One region of the Agrococcus carbonis genome, then DNA from elsewhere that is predicted to be linked to it. Evidence: predicted binding sites of a transcription regulator. Region 1 holds the regulator's gene; the other holds the start of a gene.
The links. The regulator HrcA, encoded in region 1, represses chaperone genes, less so after heat shock. The targets are predictions, from matches to a motif close to TTNGCACTCGNNNNNNNCGAGTGCNAA.

Region 1 (6,773 bases):
GCACCGAGGAGGGCACCGTCTACCGCCCGGTCGGCTTCGACGGCGACGAGGCGACCCGCGCGGCGAGCATCGAGCCGCAGCAGGACTTCGGCCCCGACGGCGAGCCCTTCCTGCAGCCGGGCGACTCGGTCGACCAGCGCGTGCGCCTGCTCGGCATCCAGTTCCACGGCCCGATGCGCGTCATCGCGGTCGAGGAGGAGGCCAACAGCCACGGGGTCATCCTCGGCACGCTCGAAGGCCACCCCGAGGCGGGCGAGGAGCGCTTCACCGTCGAGATCGCCGACGACGAGACCGTCTTCCTGCACTTCCGCGCCATCGTGCGGAACGCCGCGTGGTACGCGAAGCTCGGCAAGCCGTTCGCGAAGGCGCTCCGGGCCAGGTACCACGACCGCTATATGAACGTGCTGCGGTCGATCGACGTGCGCTGACGATGGGACGCCTGCCCGACGGCGAGGCGGCTCCCGCCGACGGCCGGCTGCCCGAGGGCACCGCGGCCGACGCACCGTTCGGCACCTACATCCACGTGCCGTTCTGCTCGGTGCGCTGCGGCTACTGCGACTTCAACACGTACACGGCCGACGAGCTCCGCGGCGCGACCCGGGCGGGCTACCCCGGCGACGTCGCCCGCGAGATCGCGCTCGCCCGCGACGTGCTCGGCGAGCTGGGGCCCCTGCGGCCCATGCGGACCGTCTTCTTCGGCGGCGGCACCCCGACGCTGCTGCCCGCGGACGACCTCGTCGCGATGCTCGAGGGCGTGACGGATGCGTTCGGCCTCGCCGAGGGTGCGGAGGTCACGGTCGAGGCCAACCCCGACTCGATCGACGCCGCCGGGCTCGCGCGGCTCCGCGACGGCGGCGTCACGCGCGTCTCGGTCGGCATGCAGTCGGCGGTGCCGCACGTGCTCGCGGCGCTCGACCGCACCCATGACCCCGAGCGCGTGCCGCTGGTGGTCGAGTGGGCCCGCGACGCGGGGCTCGAGGTGAGCGTCGACCTCATCTACGGCGCGCCGGGGGAGTCGCTCGGCGACTGGCAGCGCTCGCTCGACGCCGCCGCCGCGATGGCGCCCGACCACGTCTCCGCCTACGCGCTCATCGTCGAGGAGGGCACGGCGCTCGCCCGCCGCATCCGTCGCGGTGAGCTCGCCGCACCCGACGACGACCTGCAGGCGGCGATGTACGAGGCGGCGGATGCGACGCTCGGCGCCGCGGGCTACTCCTGGTACGAGGTGTCCAACTGGGCGCGCGACGGGCGCGTCGCCCGGCACAACCTCGCCTACTGGCGCGGCCACGACTGGTGGGGCTTCGGGCCCGGCGCGCACAGCCACGTCGGCGGCGTGCGCTGGTGGAACGTCAAGCATCCGGCCGCCTACCGCGACCGGCTCGCGGCCGGCGCCTCGCCGGCGCTCGCGCGCGAGGTGCTCGACGACGAGACGCGCCGCGTCGAGCGCGTGCTGCTCGAGTCGCGCATCGCCGAGGGGCTGCCGGTCGGGCTGCTCGAGCCCGAGGGGCGCCGCGCGGTCGCGGGCCTCGTCGCCGACGAGCTCGTGGACGGCAGAGCCGCCCTCGCCGGCCGGGTGGTCCCGACGCTGCGAGGGCGGCTCCTGGCCGACGCGGTCGTGCGCCGGCTGCTGCCGTGAGGCGCGGCTACTTCACGAGCCGCCAGTTGAACGGGTAGCGGTACGAGCCGCCGCCGTTGACGCGCATCGCGCCGATGATCGAGAAGATCACCTGCAGCAGGCCCGGCACCCAGTAGAGCGCCATCAGGATGAAGCCGATGCCGACGATGCTGAGGATGGTGCCGACAACGATGAGGCCGATCGCCAGGATCGTCATGAAGATGCCGAAGTTCAGCGCCTCCTTCGACTCCTGCCGCGCGAAGGCGCTGCGGTCCTTGTAGATGAGGAAGACGATCAGCGGGCCGATCCAGCCGCCCCAGCCGCCCGTGACGATGGTCGACAGGCCGGAGAGGTGGCCCCACATGCCGGCGTTCTTCTCGTCCACGGGCGACATGGGGGCGCCGGCGGCGTACTGCGGCTGACCGGGAGCGCCGTACTGCGGCTGGCCAGGGGCGCCGTACTGGGCGCCGTACTGCGGCTGGCCGCCCGGGGCGCCGTACGGCTGCTGGCCCTGGCCGTAGCCGGCCTGGCCCTGTCCGTAGCCCGCCTGGCCCTGCCCGTACGGGTGCTGGTCCTGCCCAGCGCCGTAGGTCGGCGCGCTCGACTGGCCCTGCGGGGCGCCGTACTGCGGGGCGCTGGGCGTCTGCGGTGCGCCGGGCGCCTGGCCGTAGCCGGATGCGGCCTGGGCGTTCGGGTCCACGGCGTCGCCGCTGCCCGGCGCCGGCTGCTGCTGGCCGTGCTGCCAGCCCTGGCCGGGATCGGCGGGCTCGCTGAAGGCGGGCTGGCCGGGGGCCTCGGGCCCCGCTCCGGCGGCGGGCGACGAGAAGGACTGGGCGGGCTCGCCGACGCCGGGCGCGGCGGGCGCGCTGGGCGCGGCGTGCTGCTCGTCGGTCACGGAGAATCCGTCGACCGGCTGCTCGGCAGGATCGTGCTCGCCCGGGCGAGGAGCGTTGGGATCGGACATGGCGTGCCTTTCTCGGATGTCGACGCGGGCCGCCGAGGCGACTGCCGCTACCGCCATTGTGCGCGCGATCGCCTGGAGATCCTCTTCGAACCGCGGCGGGTCGCGGTAGGATTGGCAGTCAGCAGTTGAGAGTGCCAGCACAGACGGGGAGGGGAGCGATGGTCTCGGATCGTGGCCTCGAGGTCCTGCGCGCGATCGTGCAGGACTACGTGGCGCTGCGCGAGCCGGTCGGCTCGAAGGCGATCGTCGAGCGCCACGCCTTCGGCGTCTCCGCCGCCACCATTCGCAACGACATGGCGCTGCTCGAGGAGGAGGAGCTCATCGTCGCTCCCCACACCTCCTCCGGCCGCGTGCCCACCGACAAGGGCTACCGCGTCTTCGTCGACCGCCTGCAGCGCATGCAGCCGCTCACGCAGGCGCAGCGGCTCGCCATCACGCGCTTCCTCGACGAGTCGGTCGACCGCGACGACGTGCTCGACCGCACCGCCCGGCTGCTCTCGCAGCTCACGAACCAGGTCGCGCTCGTGCAGGTGCCGATCCGGCGGCATGCGCTCGTGCGCCGCGTCGAGCTCGTCGCGGTCTCGGAGCGCCGGGTGCTCGCGGTGCTCATCCTCGACTCCGGCAGGGTCGAGCAGCGGGTGCTCGACGCCGGCCAGCGCATCGACCCCGAGCAGGCGGGCGCGCTCGGGCGCGCGTTCACCGAGATGATCGGCGACCGCTCGCCTGCCGACGCCCAGCAGCGCCTCGCCGAGGCCGCCGCATCCGCCCCCGCCTCGCTCGGCCCCGCGACCGCCGCCGTCGCGCATGCGCTCGGCGAGATGCTGCAGACGGGCGGCGGCGACCGCATCGTGATGGCGGGCGCCTCGAACCTGGTGCGCGAGGAGCGCGACTTCCACGGCACCGTCACCCCCGTGCTCGACGCGATCGAGGAGCAGGTCACGCTGCTGCGCCTCTTCGCCGAGATGGGCGGCGACGGCGGCGTGGCCACCCGCATCGGCCGCGAGCTGCACGGGCCGCTCGGCGAGGCGTCGATCGTCGCATCGACGTACTCGACCGACGGCATCGAGGGCCACGTGGGCGTGCTGGGCCCCACCAGGATGGACTACGCAGGGAACATGGCCGCGGTGCGCGCAGTGGCGCGCTACCTCACGCGGCTGCTGAGCGAGGACTGAGTGACCGACCACTACGAGACCCTCGGCGTCGCCCGCGACGCCGCCCAGGACGAGATCAAGAAGGCGTACCGCAGGCTCGCCCGCGAGCTGCACCCCGACGTGAACCCCAGCGAGGACGCGGCGGAGCGGTTCAAGGACGTCACGCACGCCTACGACGTGCTCGGCGACCCGCAGTCGCGCGCGGAGTACGACCGCGGCCCGATGCCCGGCATGGGCGGCGCCGGCTCGTTCGGCTTCGGCGACATCTTCGAGCAGTTCTTCGGCGGCGGCCGCTCGAGCGGCCCTCGCTCGCGGCGACAGCCGGGGCAGGACAGCCTGCTGCGCGTCGACCTCGACCTCGCCGACGTCGTCTTCGGCGTGCACCGCGAGCTGCGCGTGCAGACCGCCGTGCTGTGCGAGACGTGCGAGGGCGCCGCGACCGCGCCCGGCACCAGCCCCGAGCGCTGCCTGCAGTGCGGCGGCTCCGGGCACGTCCAGCGCCAGGTGCGCTCGCTGCTCGGCAACGTCGTCACGAGCCAGCCCTGCGGCGTCTGCCAGGGGTACGGCACCGTCATCCCGCAGCCGTGCCACACGTGCGCCGGCCACGGCCGCGTGCGCGCCGAGCGCACGATCCCGGTCGACATCCCCGCGGGCGTCGACACGGGGCTGCGCATCCAGCTGCCCGGTCAGGGCGAGGTGGGCGAGGGCGGCGGCCCCGCCGGCACGCTCTACCTCGAGATCAACGTGCGCCACCACGACGTCTTCAGCCGCGACGGCGACGACCTGCTCGGCACCCTCGAGGTGTCGATGCCGGATGCGGCGCTCGGCGCCCGCACCACGGTCGAGGGCATCGACGGGCCCGTCGAGGTCGAGGTGCGCGCCGGCACGCAGTCGGGCGACGTCATCACGATCGGCGACCGCGGCGTCACCCGGCTGCGCGGCGCCGGCCGCGGCGACCTCAAGCTCGGCGTGCAGGTCGTGACGCCGCAGAAGGTCGACCGCCGCACCGAGGAGCTGCTGCGCGAGCTGCGCGACCGCACGAAGGCGCCCGCGCCGCAGCTCGCGCACTACCGGCAGGGCCTGTTCGCCAAGATGCGCGACCGCTTCCGGCTCTGATGGCGCACTGCTACTGGCACGACGCGCTCGCCGGCGCCGCAGCGGGCGACGTCGTGACGCTCACCGGCGAGGAGGCGCACCACGCCGCCGTCGTCTCCCGGATGCGCCGCGGCGAGCGGGTGCTCGTGAGCGACGGTGAGGGCACGCTCGCCGAGGGCGTCATCGACCGCGCCGAGCGCGACGGGGTCGACGTCGTGCTGCAGCGCGTCGAGCGCGTCCCGGCGCCCGTGCCGCGCATCGGCCTCGCGCAGGCGCTCGCGAAGGGCGACCGCGCCGAGCTCGCCGTGCAGGCGGCGACCGAGCTGGGGGTCGACGCGATCGTGCCGTGGCAGGCGCGCCGCAGCGTCGTGCAGTGGAAGGGCGACCGGGGCGAGAAGGCGCTCGAGCGCTGGCGGAAGATCGTGCGCGAGGCGGGCAAGCAGGCGATCCGCCCGCACCTGCCCGGCGTGGGCGCGGTCGTCGACACCGCGGGGCTCGCGCGTCTCGCGGACGAGTGGCAGCTCGTCGTGCTCGAGCCCACCGCATCCGTCGCGCTGCCGCAGGTGCCGCTCGAGCGCGACGTGCTGCTCGTCGTGGGGCCCGAGGGCGGGATCGAGCCGGGCGAGCTCGAGGCGCTCGAGGCGGCGGGCGCGGTGCCGGCCCGGATGGGCGACCACGTGCTGCGCACCTCGACAGCCGGGCTCGCGGGCATCGCGGGCCTCTCGATGCTGCTCGGCCGCTGGTGAGCAGCGCGAAGGTAGGCTGACGGCATGGCTGAGCCCACCGTGTTCGAGAAGATCATCGCGCGCGAGATCCCGGCGGAGATCGTGCTCGAGAACGACCGCCTCATCGCGTTCACCGACATCAAGCCGCAGGCACCCATGCACGTCGTGGTGACGCCGAAGACGGCGCAGTACCGCGACGTGGTCGAGCTCGCCGCCGGCGACCCCGACCTGCTGGCCGAGATGGTGCAGGTGGCGCGGGCGATCGCGCGGGAGCGCGCCGAGGGCGACTTCCGCCTCGTGTTCAACACCGGCGAGCTCGCCGGGCAGACGGTCTTCCACGTGCACGCGCATGTGCTCGCGGGATCGCTGGGAGAGGGTTCGCTTGCCTGAGTCCACCGAGTCCACCCGGTCCACCGCCACCGAGTCGATCGAGATCGACGGCATCGAGATGGTGCGGCTGCTCGGGCCGCAGGACCGACTGCTCACGCGGCTCGAGCACGAGCACCCCGATGTGACCGTCGCGGTGCGCGGCAACCTCGTGAGCCTCAGTGGCCCCGAGGAGGACGTGCGCGTCGCGGGACGGCTCGTGCGCGAGCTCGTCGACCTCGTGCGGCAGGGAACGCACCTGAGCCAGACCGAGGTGGGCGAGGGCTCCCGCATCCTCCGGCAGGACTCGAGCCGCAGCCTCGCCGACGCGATCGGCGAGGTGATCCTCACCTCGAAGGGCAAGTCGATCCGCGCGAAGACCGAGGGCCAGCGCGCCTACGTCGAGGCGATCGAGGACCACACGATCGTGTTCGGCATCGGCCCGGCCGGCACCGGCAAGACCTACCTCGCGATGGCGAAGGCCGTGCAGGCGCTGCACCGCAAGGAGGTCAACCGGATCATCCTCACGCGGCCCGCGGTCGAGGCGGGGGAGCGGCTGGGCTTCCTGCCCGGCACGCTCACCGACAAGATCGACCCCTACCTGCGGCCGCTCTACGACGCGCTCAACGAGATGATGGATCCCGAGCTGCTGCCGAAGCTGCTCGCGACCGGCGTCGTCGAGGTCGCGCCGCTCGCGTACATGCGCGGCCGCACGCTCAACGACTCGTTCATCGTGCTCGACGAGGCGCAGAACACGACGCCCGAGCAGATGAAGATGTTCCTCACCCGGCTCGGCTTCGGCTCGAAGATGGTCGTCACCGGCGACGCGACCCAGGTCGACCTGCCCGCCGGCACCT
Region 2 (6,773 bases), 980 kb from region 1:
GAGCACCAGGAGCTCGCGAAGGGCTACCCGGTCGGCAAGCGCTTCAAGTCGGCCGAGGTCATCCGCCGCGCCGACAACCGCTGGCGGCACCTCGGGCACACCCACGAGGCCGACGGCCGCTGGCGGGTCTACGTCTTCGCCGACGCCGCCGCGCCCGCGCGCGCGGGCACGCCGACGGCCGACTTCGCGACCTGGTGGGCGACCGACCCGGCCTCGCCGCGCGTGCGCTACACGCCCACCGGCGGCGACGAGGACGCGGTGTTCGACACCAAGGTGATCTACCAGCAGGACTACACCGAGATCGACCCCAACGCGGTGCCGGATGCGTTCCGACCCGTCAAGGTGCCCTACGGCCTGATCGACATCAACCAGGTCTTCTCGGCCGGCCACGGCCGCGACATCCACCGCGAGCGCGAGATCAGCCGCGACGGCGCGATCGTCATCGTGCGGCCCGACATGTACGTCGCGGGCGTGCTGCCGCTCACGGCGCGCGACGAGCTCACGGCGTTCTTCGCGCAGCACATGCTCGAGCCGGCCGACACGGGCGCGACGCCCGCGGCCGAGCTCGACGTCGAGGTGGAGATCGCCGAGAAGACGCAGCTCATCCCGACCGAGAACGGCTGAGGGCGGGCGCCTCGGGGCGCCGGTGCCCGGAGGAAGTCCGGATCCCCGGTCTCCCATGTGGATGATCCCGCCGGCGGAGCTGCGATCCGGACTTCCTCCGGTGGCAGCCGTCGGCGTCCGAAGGATGATCGCGCTGGCGCAGCTGCGATCCGGGCTTCCTCCGGGTGCAGCCGTCCGCGTCCGACCTGCCCCCGAGCATCCGGCAGAATCGAATCCATGCCTGCGCCCGACGAGCCCCTCGCGCGCGTCGTGCTGGTCGGCGGCGCCTCCGGCTCGGGCAAGTCGCGCATCGCCCACCACTCGGGGCTGCCGGTGCTGCGGCTCGACGACTACTACCGCGAGGCGGGCGACCCGCTGCTGCCGCGGCTGCCGACGGGCGAGGTCGACTGGGACCACCCGGGCAGCTGGCACCTCGACCGCGCGGCCGACGCCCTCGAGGAGCTCGCGCGCACCGGGCGCACGACCGCGCCCGTCTACGACATCTCGCGCAGCGCATCCGTCGGCACCCACGAGGTGACGCTCGGCGGCGCGACCCGCTTCGTCGCGGAGGGCGTCTTCGTCGGCGAGGTCGTCGCCGAGGCGCGCCGCCGCGGTATCCTCGCCGACGCGATCGTCGTGCGGCGCTCGCGCTGGGTGACGATGGGGCTGCGGTTCGCGCGCGACCTGCGCGAGCGGCGGAAGGCGCCCGCGTTCCTCATCAAGCGCGGCATCCTGCTCGCGCGGCGCGAGCCGGCGATCCTGCGTTCGCTCACGGATGCGGGGTGCCGCCCCGTGCGCATGCGCGCGGCCCGGCGCATGCTCGCGCCGGGCCGCGAGTAGCCGCTCGCCTACTCGTAGCGGAGCGCCTCGATCGGGTGCTGCCGGGCGGCCCGGCGGGCGGGCAGCGTGCCGGCGAGGAACGCGATCGCCATGACGATGAGCATCACCGTGAGCACCGGCACCGCCTCGAAGCGCATGATCTGCAGGCCGGGCAGCTCGGCGAAGAGCGTCTCGGCGAGCGCACCGCTCGCGAGCGTGCCCGCCACGATGGCCAGGCCCGCGCCGATCGCGCTGCCGAGCAGGCCGATGAACACCGCCTCGGTCGTGAACAGGCCGAAGACCCGTCCGCTGCCCATGCCCATCGCCTTCATGAGGCCGATCTCGCGCGTGCGCTCCTGCACGCTCATGAGCAGCGTGTTGACGATGCCGAAGCCGGCGGCGATGAGCGCGATGATCGCGAACGCGTTCAGCACGTTGACGATCCCGTCGATCACCGCGCGGAACATGCCGATCTGGTCGTCGACCGTCATGGCCTGGAAGCCGATCGCCGCGAGGTCGTCCTTGATCGCCTGCAGCTGCTCGTCGGTCACGTCCTCCGCCGCGAAGGCGACGGCTGCGTAGTGCACGGCGCCGCCGCTGTCGGCGCGACCGGTCGATGCGGTGTCGACGAGCGCGTCGGTGAGGGACTGGTTGCTCTCGGCGCCCGGCTCGAGCAACGACGCCTGCGCCACCCCGGCCACGACCGCGGTGACCTCGTGCTGCTGGCCCACCGCATCCGTGACCCCGAGGGTCACCGTCGCGCCGACGGCGTCGGCCGCATCGGCGAACCCGAGCGCCTCGACGTAGGGCGTCGGCAGCAGCAGCTGCCGCTCGGCGACGTCGGCGACGTGGCTGCCCGCGGCGAGGTCGAACTGCATCGCCTCGCTCGACGGGTCGATCGCGAGCTCGAAGCGGTCGCTGCCGGCGGTCTCGATGAAGTCGACCGCGAGCATCGCGATGGGCTGCACCCGTTCGACGCCGGCGACCCCGGCGATGTCGTCGAAGTCGGCGGCGCTCATGCCGCTCAGCGCCACGGGGCCCGCGGCGCCGCCGGCCACCGAGCGCTCCGGGTCGTACTCGCGGGGGCCGTCGCCGCCGGCGCCGTCCTCCGCCGCCGGGGTGACCACGAGCGCGTGGGGCGCGCCCACCATGCCGAGCTGCGCGTCGATGTAGCTCGAGACGCCCGCGCCGATCGCGCTCGTGATCGAGAGCGTGAACGCGCCGATGACGATCGCGATGACCGTCAGCGAGGTGCGCAGCTTGCTGCGGAAGGTGTTGCGCACCGCCGAGCCCAGCACGTCGGCCGCCCTCATGCTGCCACCGCCCCGGCGAGCGCGGATGCGTCGGCGCCGACCACGAGGCCGTCGCGCAGGTGCACGCGGCGGTCGCACCGCGCGGCGAGCTCGTCGTCGTGCGTGACGACCACGAGGGTGATGCCCTGCTCGCGCACGAGGTCGAACAGTATGCCCTCGACGATGCCGCCCGTGGCGGTGTCGAGGTTGCCGGTGGGCTCGTCGGCGAAGATCACCGACGGCCGGTTCACGAGCGCGCGGGCGATCACGACGCGCTGCTTCTGGCCGCCCGAGAGCGCCGTGGCGCGGTTCTTCGCCTTGTCGTCGAGCTCGAGCGCTCGCAGCGCCTCCATCGCGCGCTCGGTGCGCTCGCGGCGGCCGACGCCCGCGATCGTGAGCGGCAGCATCACGTTCTCGAGCACGGTGGCGTCGGGCGTGAGGAAGAACTGCTGGAAGACGAAGCCGAACTCGGCGTTCCGCAGCCGCTGCACCTCGGCGCGGCGCAGCTGTGCGGTGTCGGTGCCGTCGATGCGCAGGGTGCCGGCGTCGGGCGCGTCGAGCAGCGCGAGGATGTGCATGAGGGTCGACTTGCCCGAGCCGCTCTTGCCGACGATCGCGAGCGATTCGCCGCGGCGCACCTGCAGGGACACCCCCTTGAGCGCATCGAAGCGGCTGTCGCCGCTGCCGTAGGACTTGTGGATGTCGGATGCGTCGAGCACGAGCTCGTGCATGGCTCCTCCTGGTGCTGGGGTCGGGCTGCGAGTGCGCGGCGGACCGCGGCAGCGCTTCGAGCCTCGCGTGCCGGGGCAGGTCTCGGCAGGGGGTTGACCGGAGGATGCTCCCCCGGCTTTCCGTCGGGTGCGCCCCCGCCCTCGCTCGCGCGAGGCGGCGCTCTGAGCGATCCGGGAGCGAGCAATTAGCACTCTCTAAGGAAGAGTGCCAACAATAGGAGCAGACCCGGGTCGCACCACCCGGGGAGCTGCCAGACACACGGGGCCGCCGCACAGGGCGACGGCCCGCGATGAGGAGGTGGTTGTCATGGCACTGACCTTCGATCCCTTCCGCGAGATGGACCGCATGGCCGCGCGCCTGCTGACGAGCGGCGGCACGCAGCGCTCCGCGAGCTGGATGCCGATGGACCTCTACCGCGCGGGCGACCACTACGTCGTCAACGTCGACCTGCCGGGCATCGACCCGGGCTCGATCGACCTCGACGTCGACGCCAACACGCTCACCATCCAGGCAGAGCGGACGATCGGCGCCGTCGACGGCGCGCAGTGGCTCGCGCAGGAGCGGCCCGCCGGCCGCTACATCCGCCAGCTCGGGCTCGGCAACGACGTCGACCTCGACCACATCAAGGCCGACTACCAGCACGGCGTGCTGATGCTGACGATCCCGATCGCCGAGCGGGCGAAGCCCCGCAAGATCGCGGTCGAGCAGCGCGACGGCCGCAGCGAGATCAGCGCGGGATCCGGCTCGAGCAGCAGTTCGAGCGGCGCCTCATCGGAGACGGCCGCGAGCGGCGCATCCGCCTGACCTCCCCCACGGCGGCGTCCTGCCCCCGCGGCCCTCGGGCCGTCACGGCAGGGCGCCGCCGCCGTGCTGCCCGGGCGGCGCCGGAAGATCCACGCGCCTCGCGTGCCATGCGTGGACTATCCACTCATGCAGTCGCTGAACGCGGAAATACTCCGGTGACGATCGGCCAGGTCCGCGCCCGACCCGCCTCAGACCCCGGCAGCGGCGCGACGCGCCTCCCGGCGCGCGACCGCGAGCCACGTGCGCGGGCCGGCGAGCCAGCCGATGAGGGCCGACGCGGCGATCGAGCCGACGAGCCAGAGCCCGGCGACGATCCAGAAGCCGACCACGCCGGTCAGGAGCAGCAGCAGGCCGAGCACCCAGCTCGAGAGCGTCGAGAGCACCGCCTGCAGGCCGGTGCCGAGGGCGGCGCCCCGCGCGGTGACGACGGTGGCTCCCACGACGCCGGCCCGCAGCATCCGCCGCTCGCTCGCCCAGCATCCGAGCGCGATCGACGACGCCGCGACCAGCAGCAGCACCGCGACGATCGGCACGAGCCACGAGAGGTCGAGCGCCTCGATCCACGCGACGACCGCGAGGCCCCACTCGACGTCGTCGAAGAGGTCGATGACCGCCGCGCGCACCACCGCGAGCACGAGCGCCGCGACGAGCAGCCCCCACAGCAGGCTCGCCCCGGCCCCGACGAGGGCGAGGCCGATCGCGCCGGCCGATCGCACCGCGGCCCGCTGCGTCGCGTCGAGCGGGTCGGGCGGGCCGGCCCGCAGCGCCCTCATCGCGAGGGCTCGCCGCGCAGCCGCACGCGCGTGAGCTCGGCCTCGTCGGCGGCACGCGCCGCGGCCTCCTCGGCCGCCAGGATCGCGGCGATGTCGATGCGCGGCCGCGCCTGCGAGAGGAACAGCCAGCCGAACAGGAATCCCACGCCGCCCGTGAGCACGGCGGCGATGCCCAGCAGCCAGAACAGCGTCGACCACATCGAGCCCGTGGTGAGCGACGCGCTCGTCGACATGAGGGAGGCGGTGAAGGCGAACACGATCGCCGGGGGCCACAGGGCGATGCCGAGGAGCCCGGTCGACGCTGTGGTGCACAGCCACGCGAGCCACGCGGAGCGGTGCGGCTTCGCGAGCCCCGCCGACTTCGCCCACAGCGCGTGGAGCAGCCACCCGCACACGAGCAGTCCGCCGCCGATCAGCAGCCCGACGATGAGCGTCGGCCACACGCGGTCGGGCATCGTCCAGCGGGCGATCACCGAGGTGAACGAGTCGGCCTCGAAGTCGGCGGTGTCGCCGGATGCGTGCAGGAGCGCGGCGAAGCCGACGACCAGGAGGAACGCGGTGAGCAGGTGCGTCGCGACCGCCATGACGGTCTGGCCGAGCCACGAGCTCAGGAGCGCCGCGGAGCGCTGACGCCTCGTCCACACGATGCGCGGCGGCAGCATGAGGGCCGCCGGGTACGGGCCTGCCCCGTAGGGCATCGGCTGAGGGAACGGTGCCGGCGCGACGCTGTAGGGGTACGGGCCGACGCCATAGGGATATGAGGCGGGGGCTACCGGATAGGGGCCGACGGGCGCCGGGTAGGGGCTCGCTGGCTGGCCGTATGGCGTACCGCCGTAGGTGCGTCCGCCATATGCCGACCAGCCCGCGGGCGCGAAGCGCTGCGGCATCGTCTCCGCGACCGCCGGCAGCATCCCGGGTGGCGGCGCGAACGGCCCCGCGGGCATGCCGGCCGCGGGGTTCGGCACCCCGGCGCCGATCGGCGACGGCGCCGCGGTGAGGCCGAGCCGCGCCCGCCGCATCCGCGCCCGCTCCTCGGCCCTGCTCTCGACGGCCGTGGTCGGCACGAGCCGATCGCGAGCCGCTCGCTCCGCGCGCTCCTGCCGCCTCGCGCGGCCCGCGGCAGCGGCCCGCTCGGCCGCATCCGCCGGCACCGGCGTGTCGGCGCCGGGCGGCGGCGGCGCGCCGGGAGGGCCCGCGGGGTCGGCAGGATCGGCGGTCATGGTGCGCGGAGGTCAGCCCTTCGCGGTGGTCGGGGCGCCGGTCACGACGGTCGCGCGGAAGACCGACGCCATCCACAGCCACACGCCGATGCCGACCGCGACCGCGATCGCGACCGCGGCGACGAGGAACAGCAGCAGCGCGAACAGCGCGTTGGCGATGACCGCGGAGATGCCGCCGTCGCCGAGCTGGAAGACGAGCCCGGCGAGCGCGGCCGCGCCCGCCTGCAGGATGGCCGAGAGGCCGAGCGCCATCGGCACGGCCGTGAGCGTGACGAGGAACGGATGGAAGACACCGTGCGAGCGCAGCACGAGCCACGACAGCAGGATGCCGCCGATCGTGAGCACTGCGCCGATGACGATGAGCCAGAACGACACGTTGCCGAAGGCGGTCGGGTCGACGGCGGTGATCGAGCGGTCGAGCTCACGCACCTGCGACTCGGTCGCGAACAGCGCCGCGACCGCCATGATCACCGACTTGAAGACCGTCGTGACGTACCAGGCGCCGATCGGCACCGCGAGCGTGATCAGGC

Region 2: a site for HrcA is predicted at 3,631-3,657, ahead of BLT67_RS06645 (Hsp20/alpha crystallin family protein). Genes of this name have one in related genera too.

Annotation. Positions count from the first base shown of each region.
Region 1 is NZ_LT629734.1:389,945-396,717, reverse strand. It holds gene BLT67_RS01930 (DUF1990 family protein) at 1-428, shown strand, start outside; gene hemW (radical SAM family heme chaperone HemW) at 431-1,636, shown strand; gene BLT67_RS01920 (DUF4870 domain-containing protein) at 1,644-2,579, opposite strand; gene hrcA (heat-inducible transcriptional repressor HrcA) at 2,738-3,751, shown strand; gene dnaJ (molecular chaperone DnaJ) at 3,752-4,846, shown strand; gene BLT67_RS01905 (16S rRNA (uracil(1498)-N(3))-methyltransferase) at 4,846-5,571, shown strand; gene BLT67_RS01900 (histidine triad nucleotide-binding protein) at 5,596-5,940, shown strand; gene BLT67_RS01895 (PhoH family protein) at 5,900-6,773, shown strand, end outside.
Region 2 is NZ_LT629734.1:1,371,602-1,378,374, forward strand. It holds gene BLT67_RS06625 (FAD-dependent monooxygenase) at 1-624, shown strand, start outside; gene BLT67_RS06630 (uridine kinase family protein) at 841-1,443, shown strand; gene BLT67_RS06635 (ABC transporter permease) at 1,452-2,735, opposite strand; gene BLT67_RS06640 (ABC transporter ATP-binding protein) at 2,732-3,445, opposite strand; gene BLT67_RS06645 (Hsp20/alpha crystallin family protein) at 3,753-4,250, shown strand; gene BLT67_RS06650 (hypothetical protein) at 4,439-5,023, opposite strand; gene BLT67_RS06655 (hypothetical protein) at 5,020-6,243, opposite strand; gene BLT67_RS06660 (hypothetical protein) at 6,256-6,773, opposite strand, start outside.